One region of the Kitasatospora sp. NPDC001309 genome, then DNA from elsewhere that is predicted to be linked to it. Evidence: riboswitches for the same ligand, from Rfam matches in the RefSeq annotation. Region 1 holds a riboswitch; the other holds the start of a gene.

Region 1 (7,531 bases):
CCGCAGCTCGCCCTCCTCCGGGTTCATGGTGCCGACCAGCAGGAACCGCGCCGCGTGCCGTACCGACACGCCCTCGCGCTCGACGTAGGAGCGGCCCATCGCGGCGGCGTCCAGCAGCAGGTCCACCACGTGGTCCTGGAGCAGGTTCACCTCGTCGATGTACAGCACGCCGCGGTGCGCCTTGGCGAGCAGGCCGGGCTCGTACGCCTTGACGCCCTCGGCCAGCGCGCGCTCCAGGTCGAGCGAGCCGACGATCCGGTCCTCGGCCACGCCGACCGGCAACTCGACCAGCTGGGACGGCCGTTGGTGGCTCCCGAAGGTGGCGTGCGGGCCGTCCGGGCACTGCGGGTCCGGCCCGGCCGGGTCGCAGGCGAACCGGCAGCCGTCCACGACGGCGATGGCGGGCAGCAGCCCGGCCAGCGCGCGCACCATGGTCGACTTGGCGGTGCCCTTCTCGCCGCGCACCAGCACGCCGCCCACGGCCGGGGAGACCGCGTTCAGCAGCAGCCCGAGCCGCAGGTCGGCCATCCCGACGATCGCGGTGAACGGATAGCGGACCTCACTCATGCGTCACTCCCAGGTGCTCCGGGCAGGAGGAACGGCAGCGATCCGGCCGCCGGCACCCCGCCCTCGATCAGCTTCCACAACGCGTCGGTGTCCGCGTGCTCGTCGATCAGGTCGCCCAGCCGGTCCAACCGGGACTCGCGCGCCACGGCGAACGAGGTGTCCGGCGCCGGTACGAACGCCCGGCCCGCCAAGTCGGCGACCTCGCGCAGGAGTTCACGGCGGAAGCCGTCGTTCTCCAGCGCGCCGTGCCAGGTGGTGCCCCAGACCGAGCCGACCCGGCAACCGTCCAGGAAGGGAACGCCCCCCTCGACGGCCACCACCCCGTGATGGATCTCGTACCCCTCCACCCGCTGCCCGTACGCCTCGCCGACCGGCCGCGCCAGCACCTTCTCGACGCCGAAGCGCACCCGGGTCGGCAGCAGCCCGAGTCCGTCGACCACACCGGCCTTCGACTCGACCTCGTCCTCGATCGAGTGCGCCAGCATCTGGTAGCCGCCGCACACCCCGAGCACCGGCCGCCCGGCCGCCGCCCGCGCCTTCAACGCCGGCTCCAGGCCGCGCTCGCGCAGCCAGGCGAGGTCCGCCACGGTCGCCCGGGTGCCGGGCAGCACCACCAGGTCGGCGTCGGCCAGCTCCTCCGGCCGGGTCGCCCAGCGCACCAGCACGCCCGGCTCCTGGGCCAGCGCGTCCAGGTCGGTGAAGTTCGACAGGCGCGGGAAGCGCACCACGGCGACCCGCAGCACGTCCGCCCCCAGCGGCCCGCGCCCGTCCACCCGGTCCACCACGGTGGACAGGTCCAGCGAGTCCTCGGCGTCCAGCCACAGGCCCGGCAGCATCGGCAGCGTGCCCAGCACCGGACGGCCGGTCAGCTCGTGCAGCATCTCCAGCCCGGGCGCCAGCAGCCGGGCGTCACCGCGGAACTTGTTGACGAACCAGCCGGCCACGTGCCGCTGGTCCTCCGCCGACAGCAGCGCCAGCGTCCCGTACATCGCGGCGAACACCCCGCCGCGGTCGATGTCCCCGACCACCACCACCGGCAGCGCGGCGGCCGTGGCCAGGCCCATGTTGGCGATGTCCCGGTCGCGCAGGTTGATCTCGGCGGGGGAGCCGGCGCCCTCGCACACCACCACGTCGTAGCGGGCGCGCAGATCGGCCAGGCACTCCAGCGCGCGCTCCAGCAGGACGGGCTTGCGCTCCCGGTAGTCCAGCGCGCCCACCTCGGCCACCGGCCTGCCCAGCAGCACCACCTGGCTGCGGCCGTCCGCGCCCGGCTTGAGCAGCACCGGATTCATCGCCGCCTCCGGCTCCACCCGGGCGGCCTGCGCCTGCATCGCCTGGGCGCGGCCGATCTCGGCCCCGTCGGCGGTGACGAAGGAGTTCAGCGACATGTTCTGCGCCTTGAACGGCGCCACCCGCACGCCCTGGCGGGCCAGCCACCGGCAGATCCCGGCCGTCACCACGCTCTTGCCCGCGTCCGAGGTCGTCCCCGCGACCAGCAGTGCGTTGGTCATGCCCCACCCCTCTTCCTCATCAGCATGCGCAGCAGGACGTGCCCCGCGACCGTCGTACCCAGCGCCAGCGCGCCCACCCGCCGGGACAGCGTGCAGGCCCGCTCGATGTCGTCCACCGTCACCGGCCGCAACTCGGCACCCAGGACGGGCCGGTGCTCCACCCGCTCCCCGTACCGCAACGTCCCGCCCAGCCGGACCCCGACCGCCCCCGCGAAGGCCGACTCGGCCTGGCCCGCGTTCGGGCTCGGGTGCGCGGAGCCGTCCCGGCGCCAGACCCGCCAGGCGGTCCGGGGCTCGGGCGCGGCGGCCACCGTCAGCAGGGCCGTCAGCCGGGCGCCCGGCCAGCCCGCCACGTCGTCCAGCCGGGCCGAGGCCCAGCCGAAGCGGGCGTAGCGGGGCGAGCGGTGGCCCACCATGGCGTCCAGGGTGTTCACCGCGCGGAACGCCAGCAGCCCCGGCGTGCCCGCCAGGGCACCCCAGGCCAGTGCGTTCACCACGGCATCCGCCGTGTTCTCGGCCACCGACTCGACCACCGCCCGGGCGATCTGCTGCCCGTCCAGGGCACTCGGATCCCGCCCGCACAGGTGCGGCAGCCGCTCCCGGGCCGCCGTCAGGTCGCCTGCGGCCAGCGAGCGTCCGACGGTGCGGGCCTCCCGGGTCAGCGAGGTGCCGCCGAGCACCGTCCAGGTCGCCGCCGCCGCCAACGCGGCCCGGCCCAGCGGACGGCGCCCGACCGTACGGTCCAGGGCGAGCGCGCCGGCCGCGACCGCACCCACGCACACCGCGGTGTACCCGGCACCGGCCGCCCGGTCGTCGCGCCACAGCCGCCGCTCCAGCCGCCCCGCGGCCGTGCCGAACAGGGCGACGGGGTGGCCGCGGCGCGGGTCGGCGTACCGGGCGTCGGCGGCGTAGCCCACGACGGCGCCCACCGCGAAGGCCGCGGCCCGGGTCAGCGGGCGCACAACATCGAGAAGCCGGGGATCCAACCGGGCGGGGCAGCCTGCATCGCGTGGGTGTCCTCACTCAGGGTCCGCGCCCTGGATCGACGTACCGGGGGCGAGAGTCTCCTGGCTTCCGGGTCCGACGCACCCCCGGGCCTTCCAACGGCCCCTGACGGTCCGCCGTGGCACTTTCCGAGCGTGCTCCCCGGTGACAGTGGCGGGACCGCGCCGGACTCGCACCGGCTTCCTCTCCATGCCTCCGTTTGGCCCCAGGATCCCATCACGCGCCCGAACCGGGAGTCAACCGAGGTCACGGAGGGGTTGGTCACACGACGCACCCGCCCCCGCCCTGTGCGATCGCCCAGTACCACCAAGAGCCCGGCGCCCCCGCTTCGTGCGTTCGGCGGCTGGGGCCGCGCCGCAGGCCACGCCTACGGTTCGGCCATGCGCCGCAGAAAGCCCCCCGTCGCCGCCCCCGCCCCGGTGCCGTTCTCGCCGGAGGCCGCCCGGGCCCACCGAACCGGCCTCGGGCTGACTCCCGAGCAGGTCGCCGAGGGCATGGCCGCACACGGCGTCCGACTGCTGCCCGGCCACGTCCTCGCCTGGGAGGACGGCGTGCTGCGCCCCGGCGAGACCGAGTTCATCGCCCTGGCCCGCGCCCTCTGGTGCCCGGCCGCCGCCCTGATGCCCGGCCACCCCGTCAGCCTGCGCGACCACCGCCTCGCCCGGGAACTCCCCCCGGAAACCGTCGCCGAACGGGTCGGCATCCCCCTGCCCACCTACCGCCAGGCCGAACTGACCGGCGACTGGGACGGCGACCCGGACCAGACCCACGCCCTCGCCCAGGTCCTCGGCCTGCGCCTCACCGAACTCGTCGAGGCCACCGGCCGCCGCGAGGCCCTCGACGCCCTGCTCCGCCAGTGCGTGGCCGGCCGCTGGCAACCCCACCTCCGCCCGATCGCCCGCCTCGTCCCCGTCCCCGAACCCGACCTCGCCGCCGTCCTCCCCGTCCTCCACCAGGAACACCACATCCCCTCCCACTGGGGCACCACCACCCACCCCACCACCCCACCCCTCACCCCCCGCTTCTGGCACCTCCTCAGCACCCACCACCCCACCATCCCCGTCTGACCGGCACCAACCCACTGCGGGCGTACAGGCACGGGCGCGCGGGCAACGCCCCGCGCGCCCACCACCCCCTCCCCCCACCACCCGCCCAAGGCGAGAGGGACGCGCTGCGGGAGGGGGCGGTGGAGGGGGTGGGTGCGGAGAGGGGCGTTGCGGGTGATTTTCAGACCGCCCATGGCGCCCAGCACCCCACCCCACAGGGTCGGCGGTCGGAAAATCACCCAGCCCCCGGAGCGCCCACCCCCGGAACCGCCCCCGGCGTCACCCACCCTCCCGAGAGCCCACCACCCCACCCCAGCCCCGCGCAGCGGCCCCCCCAGACGGCCCCGCCCAGTGGCCGCCCCGCCACCCCCCTTGTGGACTGGTCCTCGAACACCGTCCGGGTCAGTGAACAGAGCGGGGATCGATATGCGTTGGGGAACCGCAGCCGTCGTGGCGGCCGCCGCCGCCGGGGCCGCCGTCCTGGTCGTCGGCCGTCGGGCCTCCGAGCGGTTGGTCCGTCCGGCCGCGGGCCCGGCCGCCGACGGCCCGGATTCGGGGCCGGTGCTGGTGCAGAGCCTCGCGGCGGGGCGGGTGACGTTCAGTCGGCGTCCTGAGAGCCTGCGCCCCGGTCGCTGGGCGGTGGAGTGGGCGGACGGCGGGCACGCGGTGGTGGAGGAGGTCCTGCACAGTGACGCGCAGGGCGTCACCCGCCGGCTGGTCCGGGCGGACCGGGGCACCCTGACGCCCGGCACCGAGGTCCGCTTCACTCCGCGCGTGCACCTGGGCGATCCGACCTCGGCGCTCGGCCTGGCCTTCACCGACACGGTGGCCGACGGCGAGCTCGGCCCGCTGCCGGTCTGGCTGCTCGGCGGCAAGCGCGGTACCTGGGTGGTCCTGGTCCACGGCCCGGAGGCGGACCGCCAGCAGGTGCTTCCGGTGCTGCCGGCCCTGCACCGCCTGGGTCTGCCGGCGCTGGCGGTCACCTACCGCGGCGACGAGGGCGCCCCGGTGTCCCCGGACGGCTACAGCCACTTCGGCGAGACGGAGTGGCGGGACGTCGAGTCGGCGATGCGGCTGGCCCTGGACCACGGCGCGGGCCGGGTGATCCTGTACGGCTGGTCGGTGGGTGCGACGACGGTGCTGCAGACGGCGGCGCGTTCGGCCTGGGCGCACGCGATCAGGGGGATCGTGCTGGACTCGCCGGTCCTGGACCTGCCCACGGCCGCCCGTCGGGACGCGGCCCGGGCGGGTTTCACCGGGGTCTCCGCCGAGCTCGGCGCGCTGGCGGCGGAGGGCCGTACGGGCGTCGACCTGGCGGACTCCTCCCGCTTGGCGGAGGGTGCGGACCTGCGGGTCCCGACCCTGGTGCTGCACAGTCCGGACGACACGCTCGCGCCGATCGGCCCGGTGGAGCACCTGGCCGCGGCCCGCCACGACGTGGTGAACCTCCAGCGCTTCCCGGGTGCCGAGCACGCGGCCCTCTGGAACTCGGCGCCGGACCACTACACCGAACTCCTCCGCCGCTGGCTGACCCCGCTCCTCTGACCCCGCTCCTCTGACCCACCCCCTCTGACCCACCCCCTCCGGCCCTCCCCTCCGGCCCCACCCCCCTGACCCGCCCTCAGGGGCAAACCTTGCTCCCGAAAACCCGCCCCAAGCCCGTCAGCAGCTCCCTTCCCCCCTCACCCCCCTGCACCGGAAGTCGACCCCGCCGACTTCCGGTGCCGCCGCGTCCCCCCGCAGGCACATGCCACCTGGCCGGATCGCAGTCCTCCACTTGCACCGCGCCCCACCCCTCCCGCCCCCGTGAAACCACCCACAGGCCCCGTCCCCACACGCAGCGTGACGCCCCGCCGCCCCCTGGCATGACCCCGCCACACGTTTCCGGCCAGGCGGTTTGCCTCTGTTGCCCGATCTTGCGGAGGTGCCGCCCCCGGTCGAGCGGTCGTACGGGCAACCGGATGTGACAGAAGGCCGGTACAAGGGGAAGACTGCTCGACGTGACGTCTCGGAACCCGCGCGACCGTGATGCCCCGCTCCCGCCGACGATCGGTACCGGTGCGACGGTGACCCGTCTCCCAGGTACGGCCCAACGGCCTTCCGGCGGCAGGCCGGGCGGGGCCGCCGTACCCCGGCGCCGTGGGCCCGCGCCGGCCCCCGGCCGGGGCCGGGTTCCGGTGCCGGAGGGCTTCCCCGCGCCGGCCGAGCTGGCGCCGCTGGCCCGTCGGATGCTGGTGGACGCCGTCCGGATCGCCCGCTGGGCCGGGGAGCTGGCGGAGGTCGACAAGCGCGGCGAGCTGCTCCCGGACGACGCCCGCGACGCCGGCCGGGCGCTGGCCATGACGGTCGGCGCGGCGGTCAAGGCCTGGGGCCAGGCCCTGCTGGTGGGCCTGGTGGAGGCCCGGGACGGCGGAGCGGGCCCCGGTTGGCGCCTGCACGCCTGGGAGCACGACGACGAGGCCGTGGTGCGCGGCTGGTCCGGGCTGTTCGACGCCTGGACGCTGCTCGCCCCGGTGCCGCCCGCCGCGCTGCGCGGGGTGTTCGCGGTCCTGGCCGGCCAGGCCGTGGACCAGGCCCCGCAGTTGCTGTCCTTCCTGCACCTGGTGGACGGCCCGGTGGCCGAGAGCGAGCTGCTGGAGCTGCTGCGCCGCGGCCTGGACGAGCGCCGGGTCGGCGCCGGGCTGGGCAACCCGGGCCTGTCGCCGGTGCCGCACGCCGCCTCGGCGGTGTCCGCCGTCCGCGGCACCTGCCGGGCGCCGCAGATCGACACCCCGGCCGCCGTCTCCGACGTGGCCGCGGTCCTGGACTGGATGCTGGACGGCCTGACGGCGGTCGGCGCCGTGGTGCGCCGCGACGACGCCGCCGAGCTGTCCCCGCTGGGCCACTGGGCGGTGCGGGCGAAGCTGGAGGAGATCTGCACCGTCGCCCAGACCGCGGCCGGGCACATCGAGCAGAGCGCCTTCGAGCTGCTGAACGCCTGCGCGGACTACTCGCCGGGCCCGGCCCGGGCGGAGTTCCGCGCCTGGGTGGCGGCCCGCCCGGCGGACCGCGCGGTGGCCGAGCTGCTGGACGCGGCCCAGGGTGACGACGCGCTGGTGCGCGGTCTGGCCTTCGAGGCGCTGCGGGTGGCGGGCGGTCCGGCCGAGCAGGCGGTGCGGGCGGCGGTGGACGAGCCGGTGCTGCGCCCGTACGCGCTGCTCTGGCTGGCCGAGCGTTCGGACGAGGGGGTCGCCCCGGCGGACGTGCTGGGCGCCGAGGACGCGGCCTGGCTGTGGGTGGACACGGCGGCGGCGGTGCTGGACCACGGCGAGACGGAGCTGCTGGTGGGGCACGTCGAGGGCGCCTCGGCGGGTGACCCGGTGCGGCTGTTCGCCCGGGCCCGGCAGTCCGGGCACCCGCGGG
Region 2 (7,531 bases), on a different contig from region 1:
CGGGCGGCGGTGTGCTGCCCGTGCTCCACCAGCTCGTCGGGCACGGAGAGTTCGCCGACCAGCCGGTCCGGGTCGACGGCGGTGACCACGCCCGCGAGTTCGATCGCCTCCGCCAGGGGGCGGCCGTCCACCTCGCCCCCGGCGAGCACCTCGACCGCGGGGTGCGGGTCGCTGCCGCCCCAGAGTTCGACCACCGCGAGCCCGTACCGGCCGCCGTCGGCGAGTTCCAGCAGCCGGGGCAGCAGGTCCTCGCGCAGGGCGCAGCACGGGCAGTCGTTCACCAGCGGGACCGAGCCGGTGTCGAACGCCCCGCCGGCGTCCCGCAGTTCGCGGTGGACCAGGCCGCGCGCGGCGTCCCGCAGGTCGTGCCGCAGCACCACGGCGTCCACCGCGGCGGCCGTCAACTCCTCGACGGCGGACCGGCGTTCGTCCGGGTGCAGCCCGGCGACCACCACCACCGGGAGCCTGGTGCCGTCCATGCCGCTCACCAGCTCGCCTTGCGCACGCCCGGCAGGTGTCCGGCGTGGGCGTGGACGCGCAGGTTGACCCGGGAGAGGCCGAAGGCGCGCAGGTAGCCGCGCGGCCGGCCGTCGACGGCATCGCGGTTGCGGACCCTGGTGGGGCTCGCGTCGCGGGGCTGGCGGGCGAGTTCGGCCTGGGCGGCGGCGCGCTCGGCGGGGGCGGTGCCGGGGTGGGCGATGAGCCGCTTGAGTTCGGCCCGGCGCTGGGCGTAGCGGGCGACGATCACTCGCCGCTGCTCGTTCTTGGCGATCTTGCTCTGCTTGGCCATCAGACCTTCCCCCCTCGGGCGCGGATGCGGGCGACGGCGGCCTCGACGCCGATCGTGTCGACGGTCTTGATCCCCTTGGCGCTCAGCACCAGCCGGACGTACCGGCCCTCACTGGGCAGCCAGTAGCGCTTGCGCTGGATGTTGGGGTCGAAGCGGCGCGGGGTGCGGCGGTGCGAGTGCGAGATCGCGTTGCCGAAGCCGGGCCGGCGGCCGGTGAGCCGGCAGTGGGCGGACATGGGTGCTCCCTGGCGTCCGGGAATGGGCAGGACGGAGGTCACGTTACACCAGATGAAAATGACATCCATTTCGGTGTACGGTTCCGATCCAGCCCCGCGAACCCCGCACCCGGAGGCCCCCGGACCCCGAGGGTCCACGGGCCCGAGACCCCAGGAGGACGCCCGATGGCCCGCAGCGAACTGCGCCCCGTGATCAAGCTCCGCTCCACCGCCGGCACCGGCTACACGTACGTGACCCGCAAGAACCGCCGCAACGACCCGGACCGGATGGTCCTGCGCAAGTACGACCCGGTCACGGGCCGGCACGTCGACTTCCGCGAAGAGCGCTGACCGCACGAACCCCCTCGGAGGAGCCCAGCCATGAAGCCCGGAATCCACCCCGCCTACCGCCCGGTCGTCTTCCGCGACAAGGTCGGCGGCCTCGCCTTCCTCACCCGCTCCACGGTCACCGGTGACCGCACGGTCGAGTGGGAGGACGGCAACACCTACCCGGTGATCGACGTCGAGATCTCCTCGGCGAGCCACCCCTTCTACACCGGCCAGTCCCGGGTGCTCGACACCGCCGGCCGGGTCGAGCAGTTCCGCCGCCGCTACGGCGACCGGCACTGACGGCGGAACGCGAACGGCGCCTCCCCGGCTCGGGGAGGCGCCGTTCGCGACGCGCGGGCACTGCCGCCACCGCTACTGCTGCTGCGTGGGCGTCCAGCGCTTCTCGACGCCCGCCAGCTTCCAGTACGCGATGGCGATCGCCCACACCACCACGAACAGCCCGGCGATCGCGTAGCCGACGTTGTCCAGCGAGATGTCCGCGATGAACCCGGTCACCGGGTCGGTCAGGTCGAGCTTCTCGTGCAGCACGCCGACCAGCTCGATGGTGCCGATGATGAAGGCCACCGCGATCGACAGCCCGGTGATGGTCAGGTTGTAGTACACCTTGCGCACCGGGTTGGAGAAGGCCCACTGGTACGCGAAGTTCATGAACGTCCCGTCCAGGGTGTCGAACAGGCTCATCCCGGCCGCGAACAGCAGCGGCAGGCAGACGATCGCGTACCAGGGCAGCCCGGCCGCCGCGCCCGAACCGGCCATCACCATCAGGGTGACCTCGGTCGCGGTGTCGAAGCCCAGGCCCAGCACCATGCCGACCGGGAACATCTGCCCGGGCCGGGTGATCGAGCGGGTCGCCCGGTTCAGGATCCGGGCCATGAAGCCGCGCGAGTCGAGGTGCGCCTCCAGCTCCGACTCGTCGAACTGCCCGGCCCGCATCGAGCGGAACACCTTGAGGATGCCGAGCAGCGCCGCCAGGTTGAGCGCTCCGATCAGGTAGAGGAAGGCGCCGGAGGCCGTGGTGCCGACCAGCCCGAGCCACTTGTGGGTGGCCGAGTCGTCGTCCATCAGCGTGTTCGCCAGCTGGGCGCCGCCCGCCACCAGGGCAGCCATGATGACCACCATCGAGGAGTGGCCGAGCGCGAACCAGAAGCCGACCGAGACCGGCCGCTTGCCGTCCGCCATCAGCTTGCGGGTGGTGTTGTCGATCACCGCGATGTGGTCGGCGTCGAAGGCGTGCCGCATGCCGAGGGTGTAGGCCGTGATGCCCAGGCCCACCCCGAAGACCTGGGTGCCGACGGCGTAGTTGTGCGGCGCGACCAGGAAGACGAGGGTCCCGAAGGCCACCACGTGCATGGCCAGGATCACCCCCATCAACCCGGCGGTCCGGAGGGTGTCCTCGCGCTTCCACCGGAAGGTGGGCAGTACGGAGGGGGCGGGGCCCGCCTCGGCGGGCGCGGCGGTTTCGGGCAGGGTCATCTTCGGATCACGCTCCAGCACCTCGTGGAATGACTTCGTGAGATGCCGTGGCCGGTCTCCTGGCTCACGGGGCTTCCCGACCCGCCTTCCCAGGTGCACGAAGCACCCAGTGGCACGTGGATCCGGACGACTGTCCCCCGATCACAGTGGCGAGGGCCGCTCCGGAATGGGACCTGTTGAGGGTCCGTCACCGGTCTTCCCGAGCACCACGGCGGGGAACACCGTAGGGGCAGGACCACACCCTCGCAAGGTTGCGCACCTGTGCAGGTGTCCAGGATCACAGGTCGTGAGCTGCCAGAATGTCCGCATGCATCTCGTACCGGCCGACCGCGCGGGCCACCGCACCATCGACGGACACCGGGTCTGCGAGGCCATCGCCGCCATCGGGGACACCGCCCACGTCCGGACCTGGGCCGAGCGGTTCTCCCTGCTCTCCGACCCCGGCCGGCTCGCCCTGCTGCTCGCCCTCCACCGGGCCGGCCCGCTCGCCGTCAGCGACCTGGCGGTCGCCACCGGCATGCGCGACCCGGCCGTCTCCCAGGCCCTGCGACTGCTCCGCACGGCGGGCGTGGTCACCGGCGACAAGGACGGACGCGTGGTGCGCTACCGGCTCGTGGACGACGCCCTGCGCCCCCTCCTCGACGAGTGCGCCGCCGCCGACCACGAGGAGCCCGCCGCGGCGGCGGGCTGACCGACACTCGGCAAACCACGCCGGGGGCGCGGCGGGGTGAGTACGATCACGATGTGCCGTCCCACCCCCACGTCTGGCCCGCCGACCGCTGGAACACCCGCCCGGTCAAGGCCCGCGTGCTGGCGGTCGCCCGCACCCTCACCTCGGCGACCCGGGTCCTGGACGTCCTCACCCTGCTCGACCCGGACGGCATCGAGCGGTACTTCACCGTCAACCCCGGCTCCGCGTTCGCCGACCGCGCCCTGGACGAGTACCTCCACGGCCTGCCCGGCTACACCGTGCTGGACTGGGAGGACGCCGTCCGCCACCGCTTCGACCTGGCCGTCGCCTGCGCCGTCCACGCCTCCATGCACCGGCTGGACGCCCGCCTGGTCGTCCTCCCGCACGGTGCCGGCTACAACCGCCTGGTCACCGAGTCCACCGGCGACGCGGTCAGCTCCGCCGGCCTCTCCCGCAACGAACTCACCCACCGCGGAGAGGTGTTCGTCGACGTCCTCGGCCTCTCCCACCCCGAACAGCTGGACCGGCTGCGGGCCTCCTGCCCCGAGGCCCTGGACGTCGCCGAGGTCGTCGGCGACCCGTGCTTCGACCGGATCCTGCGCAGCCGACGCTCCCGCGACGGCTACCGCGCCGCCCTCGGCGCCGTCGACGGCCGGCGACTCGTCGTCGTCGACTCCACCTGGAGCGAGCACTCGTTATTCGGCCGTCACCCCGACCTGCCGCAGCGGCTGGTCCGCCGACTGCCCGCCGACGAGTACGCGGTGGCCGTCGTGCTGCACCCCAACATCTGGAGCCGGCACGACCCGGCGGCCCTGCTCGACGACGCCCGGCGGATGGGCCTGCGCCTCGTCCCGCCCCACCAGGGCTGGCAGGCCGCCCTCGTCGCCGCCGACGTCATGATCGGCGACCACGGCTCGGTCTCCTTCTACGGCGCCGCCCTGCGACGGCCCACGATGATCGTCGCCACCGGCGCCGCCGAACTCGACCCGCGGTCCCCCAGCTACGCCTTCGGCCAGGCCGCACCCGTCCTCGACCCCGACGGCGACCTCGCCGCCCAACTCGAACTCGCCCTGGCCCGGACCCCGGACGACCGCACCGACCTGACGGCCATCACCGACCGCTCGCTCGCCCACCGCGGCGAATCCGCCCGACTGCTGCGCCCACTGCTCTACTCCTTCCTCGACGGCCTCGACGAGCCCGCCGGCGAACCCGTCCTGCCGCCCTACCCCAAGCCCGCGCCCCGGCCCGGAGGCGGCGAAGGGCCCAGCGCGTACGACGTCGAGGGCAAGAGCGAGGGGACGGAGGTCAGCCTGCGGCGCTACCCCTTCCACCCCGACGACCACACCCCGCGCGGCTTCCACGCCCTCACCGACGACCACCCGGGCGACGCCCTGCGGTACACCGCCGAAGTCCTCGCCCGCACCGAGGCCCGGGCCGAACGCCCCGCCGTCGAGTGGCTCGCCGACACCGCCCTCGAACTGCCCGGCCTCGCCGTCGCGGTGGCCGCCCTCGGCCCGGCCCGGCACCTGCTCCGGCTGCCCGGCGGCCGACTCCTCGAAGCCCACGCCGCACGCGACTTCGGCAGCCCCGAGCCCGTCCTCGACCCCCTGCTGCTCGGCTCCGCCGTCGCCTGCTGGCTCTCCGACGGCGGCGACCCGGCCGGCCTGCCCGAGCACGGCCTCACCGTCCGCACCGGCCGGCACTGCACCCGGGTCGCCTTCACCGCCGGGCCCTGACCGGCCCCGGACAGGGCCTAACCGGCCAGCTCCCGCAGCCGGGCCCGGCTCCGCGCCGCCAACTCCGGGTCGTCCAGTTCCTCGGCGAGGGCGAGCAGCAGGGTGTGCGCCTGGGCCTCCTTCGGGTACGCCTTCCGTTCCTCGGCCCGCCGCACGCAGTCGCCCGCGTCCGCGACGGCCAGGTCGAGCCGGCCGAGCGCGCGGTGGGCCCGGGCGCGGACCAGCGGCAGCTTCATCAGCATGTCCCGGTCGTCCGTGTCCACGGCCCGGGCACCGGCCTCCGCGAGCACGGCCAGCGCCTCCTCCGGGCGGCCGTCGGCGATCAGGGCCTGCGCCAGGTTGTAGCTCTGCACGATCTCGCCGTGGGCATCGCCCCGGTTCTCCTCCAGCGCCAGCGTGAACCGCTCGACGGCGTCACCGGGCCGGCCGTCGGCCAGGCACAGCAGGCCGTCCGTCTCGTACAGCACGCCCACCACCTGGCGGTTGGCCACCAGCGGCACCTGCTCGGTGGCGAGCGCCAACTGCTCGGCGGCGAGCCGGAAGTCCTGGCGCTCGTAATGCGCCCGGGCCAACTGGTTGTGCATCCGGACCACCGCGTCCGGGTTGTTGGCCCACCGGGCCGACTCGATGCCGGTCCGGTGGGTGGCGATCCAGTCCTCGTAGAGCTTCCGACCGTGGTAGAGCGGCCACAACGACTCGCACAGCCACCACGCCTCGTCGTGCCACTGCTGGTCGGCCGCGGCCTTCACCACCGCTCGCAGGTTCGCCCGTTCCGCGTGCAGCCACTCCAGCGCGTCCGCTCCGGACCGGAAGCCGGGCAGGGCGTCGCCGGTCGGGTCCTGCAACCGGAGCCGCGGCCCGGTCGCCCGGTCGGCCACCGACGCCCTGCCCCGGTAGTACGCCACCGCCCGCGCCAGCAGCTCGGTGCGGTCGGGCAGTTCACGGGCGCAGAGGTAGGCGTGGGTGCGCACCACCTCGTGGACCTGGAAGCGGTCGTCCACCCCCTGGTCGACGACCACGTCCAGGAGGTGGACGGCACACAGCTCGTCCAGGGCGTCCTCCGCCCGTTCGATGCCCACCGCGGCCGCCAGTTCGGCCGACACGAACGGGCCCGGGTGCACACCGATCAGGTGGTAGAGCGCCCGCCCCTGCGGCGAGAGCCGCTCGTACACCGGGTCGTACGTTCCCCGCAGGTTCCCCTCGTCGTTGTCCAGCACCGCCAACCTGCCCTCCTGGTGCGACAGTTCGGCGATCACCTGACCCACCGACAGCCGGCCCCGGCGCAGCAGCTGGCTGCCGACCGCGTTCAGCGCGATCGGCAGCCCGTCGCAACGCTCCACCAGCGCCGCCACCTCGTCGTCGGTGCCGCGCTCGGCGCTCAGCCAGCCCCGCACCAGAGCGGCCGCGGCCGTCGCGCCCAGGCGGTCCAGCTGCCGCACCTCGGCACCGTCCATCCGCAACGCATCCAGCCGCCGCCGACTCGCCACCACCACCATCCCGCTGGAGGGCAGCAGGGCGCGCACCTCGGCGGCGTGCTCGGCGTTGTCCAGGAGGACCAGGCAGCGCTGCTCGGCGGTCACCGTCCGGAACTCCCCGAAGCGCTCCGCCTCCGCGTCCGGCGGGCGGACCCCGAGAGCGCGGAGGAAGCCCTCCAGCACTCCGGCCAGATCCACCGCCGAGCGGTGCCGGTAGGCCTTGAGATCCGCGTAGAGCACACCCCCCGGGAAGCGCTCCGCCTGCTCCATCGCGAACTTGGCCACCAGCTCGGTCTTGCCGACGCCGCCCAGGCCGGTGAACACCACGATGGCCGGTCCGCCCCGCTCGGCCTCGCCCGAAGCGGCGGTGAGCGCGGCGAGTTCGCGCTCCCGGTTGACGAAGCTCTTCCGCGGCGGCCTGACCTGGTACGGGACTCGGTGCTTCGGGGGCAGCTGGACCGTGACGTTCCCGCCCTGGACCACGTTGCCGTGCACCACCGTGCCCGACAAGCTGTTGGACACCTCGTAGCCGTCCACCCGCGCGCTCCCTCCGACCAGCCCGGGCCCAGCCTACGGCGTCGGGTGGTCCCTGGCGCCTGAATCCTCCTCAGGCCGCCTGGCAGGTCGGGCACCAGAACAGGTTGCGCGCCGCGTGCGCCTCCGTCCGCACCTCCGTGCCGCAGACCAGGCAGGGCATCGCGGCGCGGCGGTAGACGTAGACCTCGCCGCCGTGGTCGTCGACCCGGGGTGGGCGGCCCATCGCCTCGGGGGTGTGTTCGGGGCGCACGGTGTCGATCCGG

Evidence for each region. A riboswitch is a leader RNA that binds a small molecule or an ion and turns the genes downstream of it on or off. The one in region 1 is predicted to bind cobalamin.
Region 2: linked by a shared signal. The riboswitch ahead of ACFY2K_RS25750 (HoxN/HupN/NixA family nickel/cobalt transporter) and the one ahead of ACFY2K_RS18265 (cobalamin biosynthesis protein) in region 1 are both predicted to bind cobalamin.

The regions. Positions count from the first base shown of each region.
Region 1 is NZ_JBIAXC010000016.1:72,220-79,750, reverse strand. It holds gene ACFY2K_RS18275 (putative cobaltochelatase) at 1-567, opposite strand, end outside; gene ACFY2K_RS18270 (cobyric acid synthase) at 564-2,078, opposite strand; gene ACFY2K_RS18265 (cobalamin biosynthesis protein) at 2,075-3,040, opposite strand; cobalamin riboswitch at 3,139-3,270, opposite strand; gene ACFY2K_RS18260 (transcriptional regulator) at 3,464-4,150, shown strand; gene ACFY2K_RS18255 (alpha/beta hydrolase family protein) at 4,556-5,674, shown strand; gene ACFY2K_RS18250 (hypothetical protein) at 6,307-7,531, shown strand, end outside.
Region 2 is NZ_JBIAXC010000027.1:122,179-129,709, reverse strand. It holds gene ACFY2K_RS25775 (CobW family GTP-binding protein) at 1-479, opposite strand, end outside; gene rpsN (30S ribosomal protein S14) at 485-790, opposite strand; gene rpmB (50S ribosomal protein L28) at 790-1,026, opposite strand; gene rpmG (50S ribosomal protein L33) at 1,192-1,356, shown strand; gene ACFY2K_RS25755 (type B 50S ribosomal protein L31) at 1,387-1,635, shown strand; gene ACFY2K_RS25750 (HoxN/HupN/NixA family nickel/cobalt transporter) at 1,708-2,829, opposite strand; cobalamin riboswitch at 2,861-3,055, opposite strand; gene ACFY2K_RS25745 (ArsR/SmtB family transcription factor) at 3,137-3,520, shown strand; gene ACFY2K_RS25740 (hypothetical protein) at 3,574-5,256, shown strand; gene ACFY2K_RS25735 (AAA family ATPase) at 5,274-7,268, opposite strand; gene ACFY2K_RS25730 (Fpg/Nei family DNA glycosylase) at 7,339-7,531, opposite strand, start outside.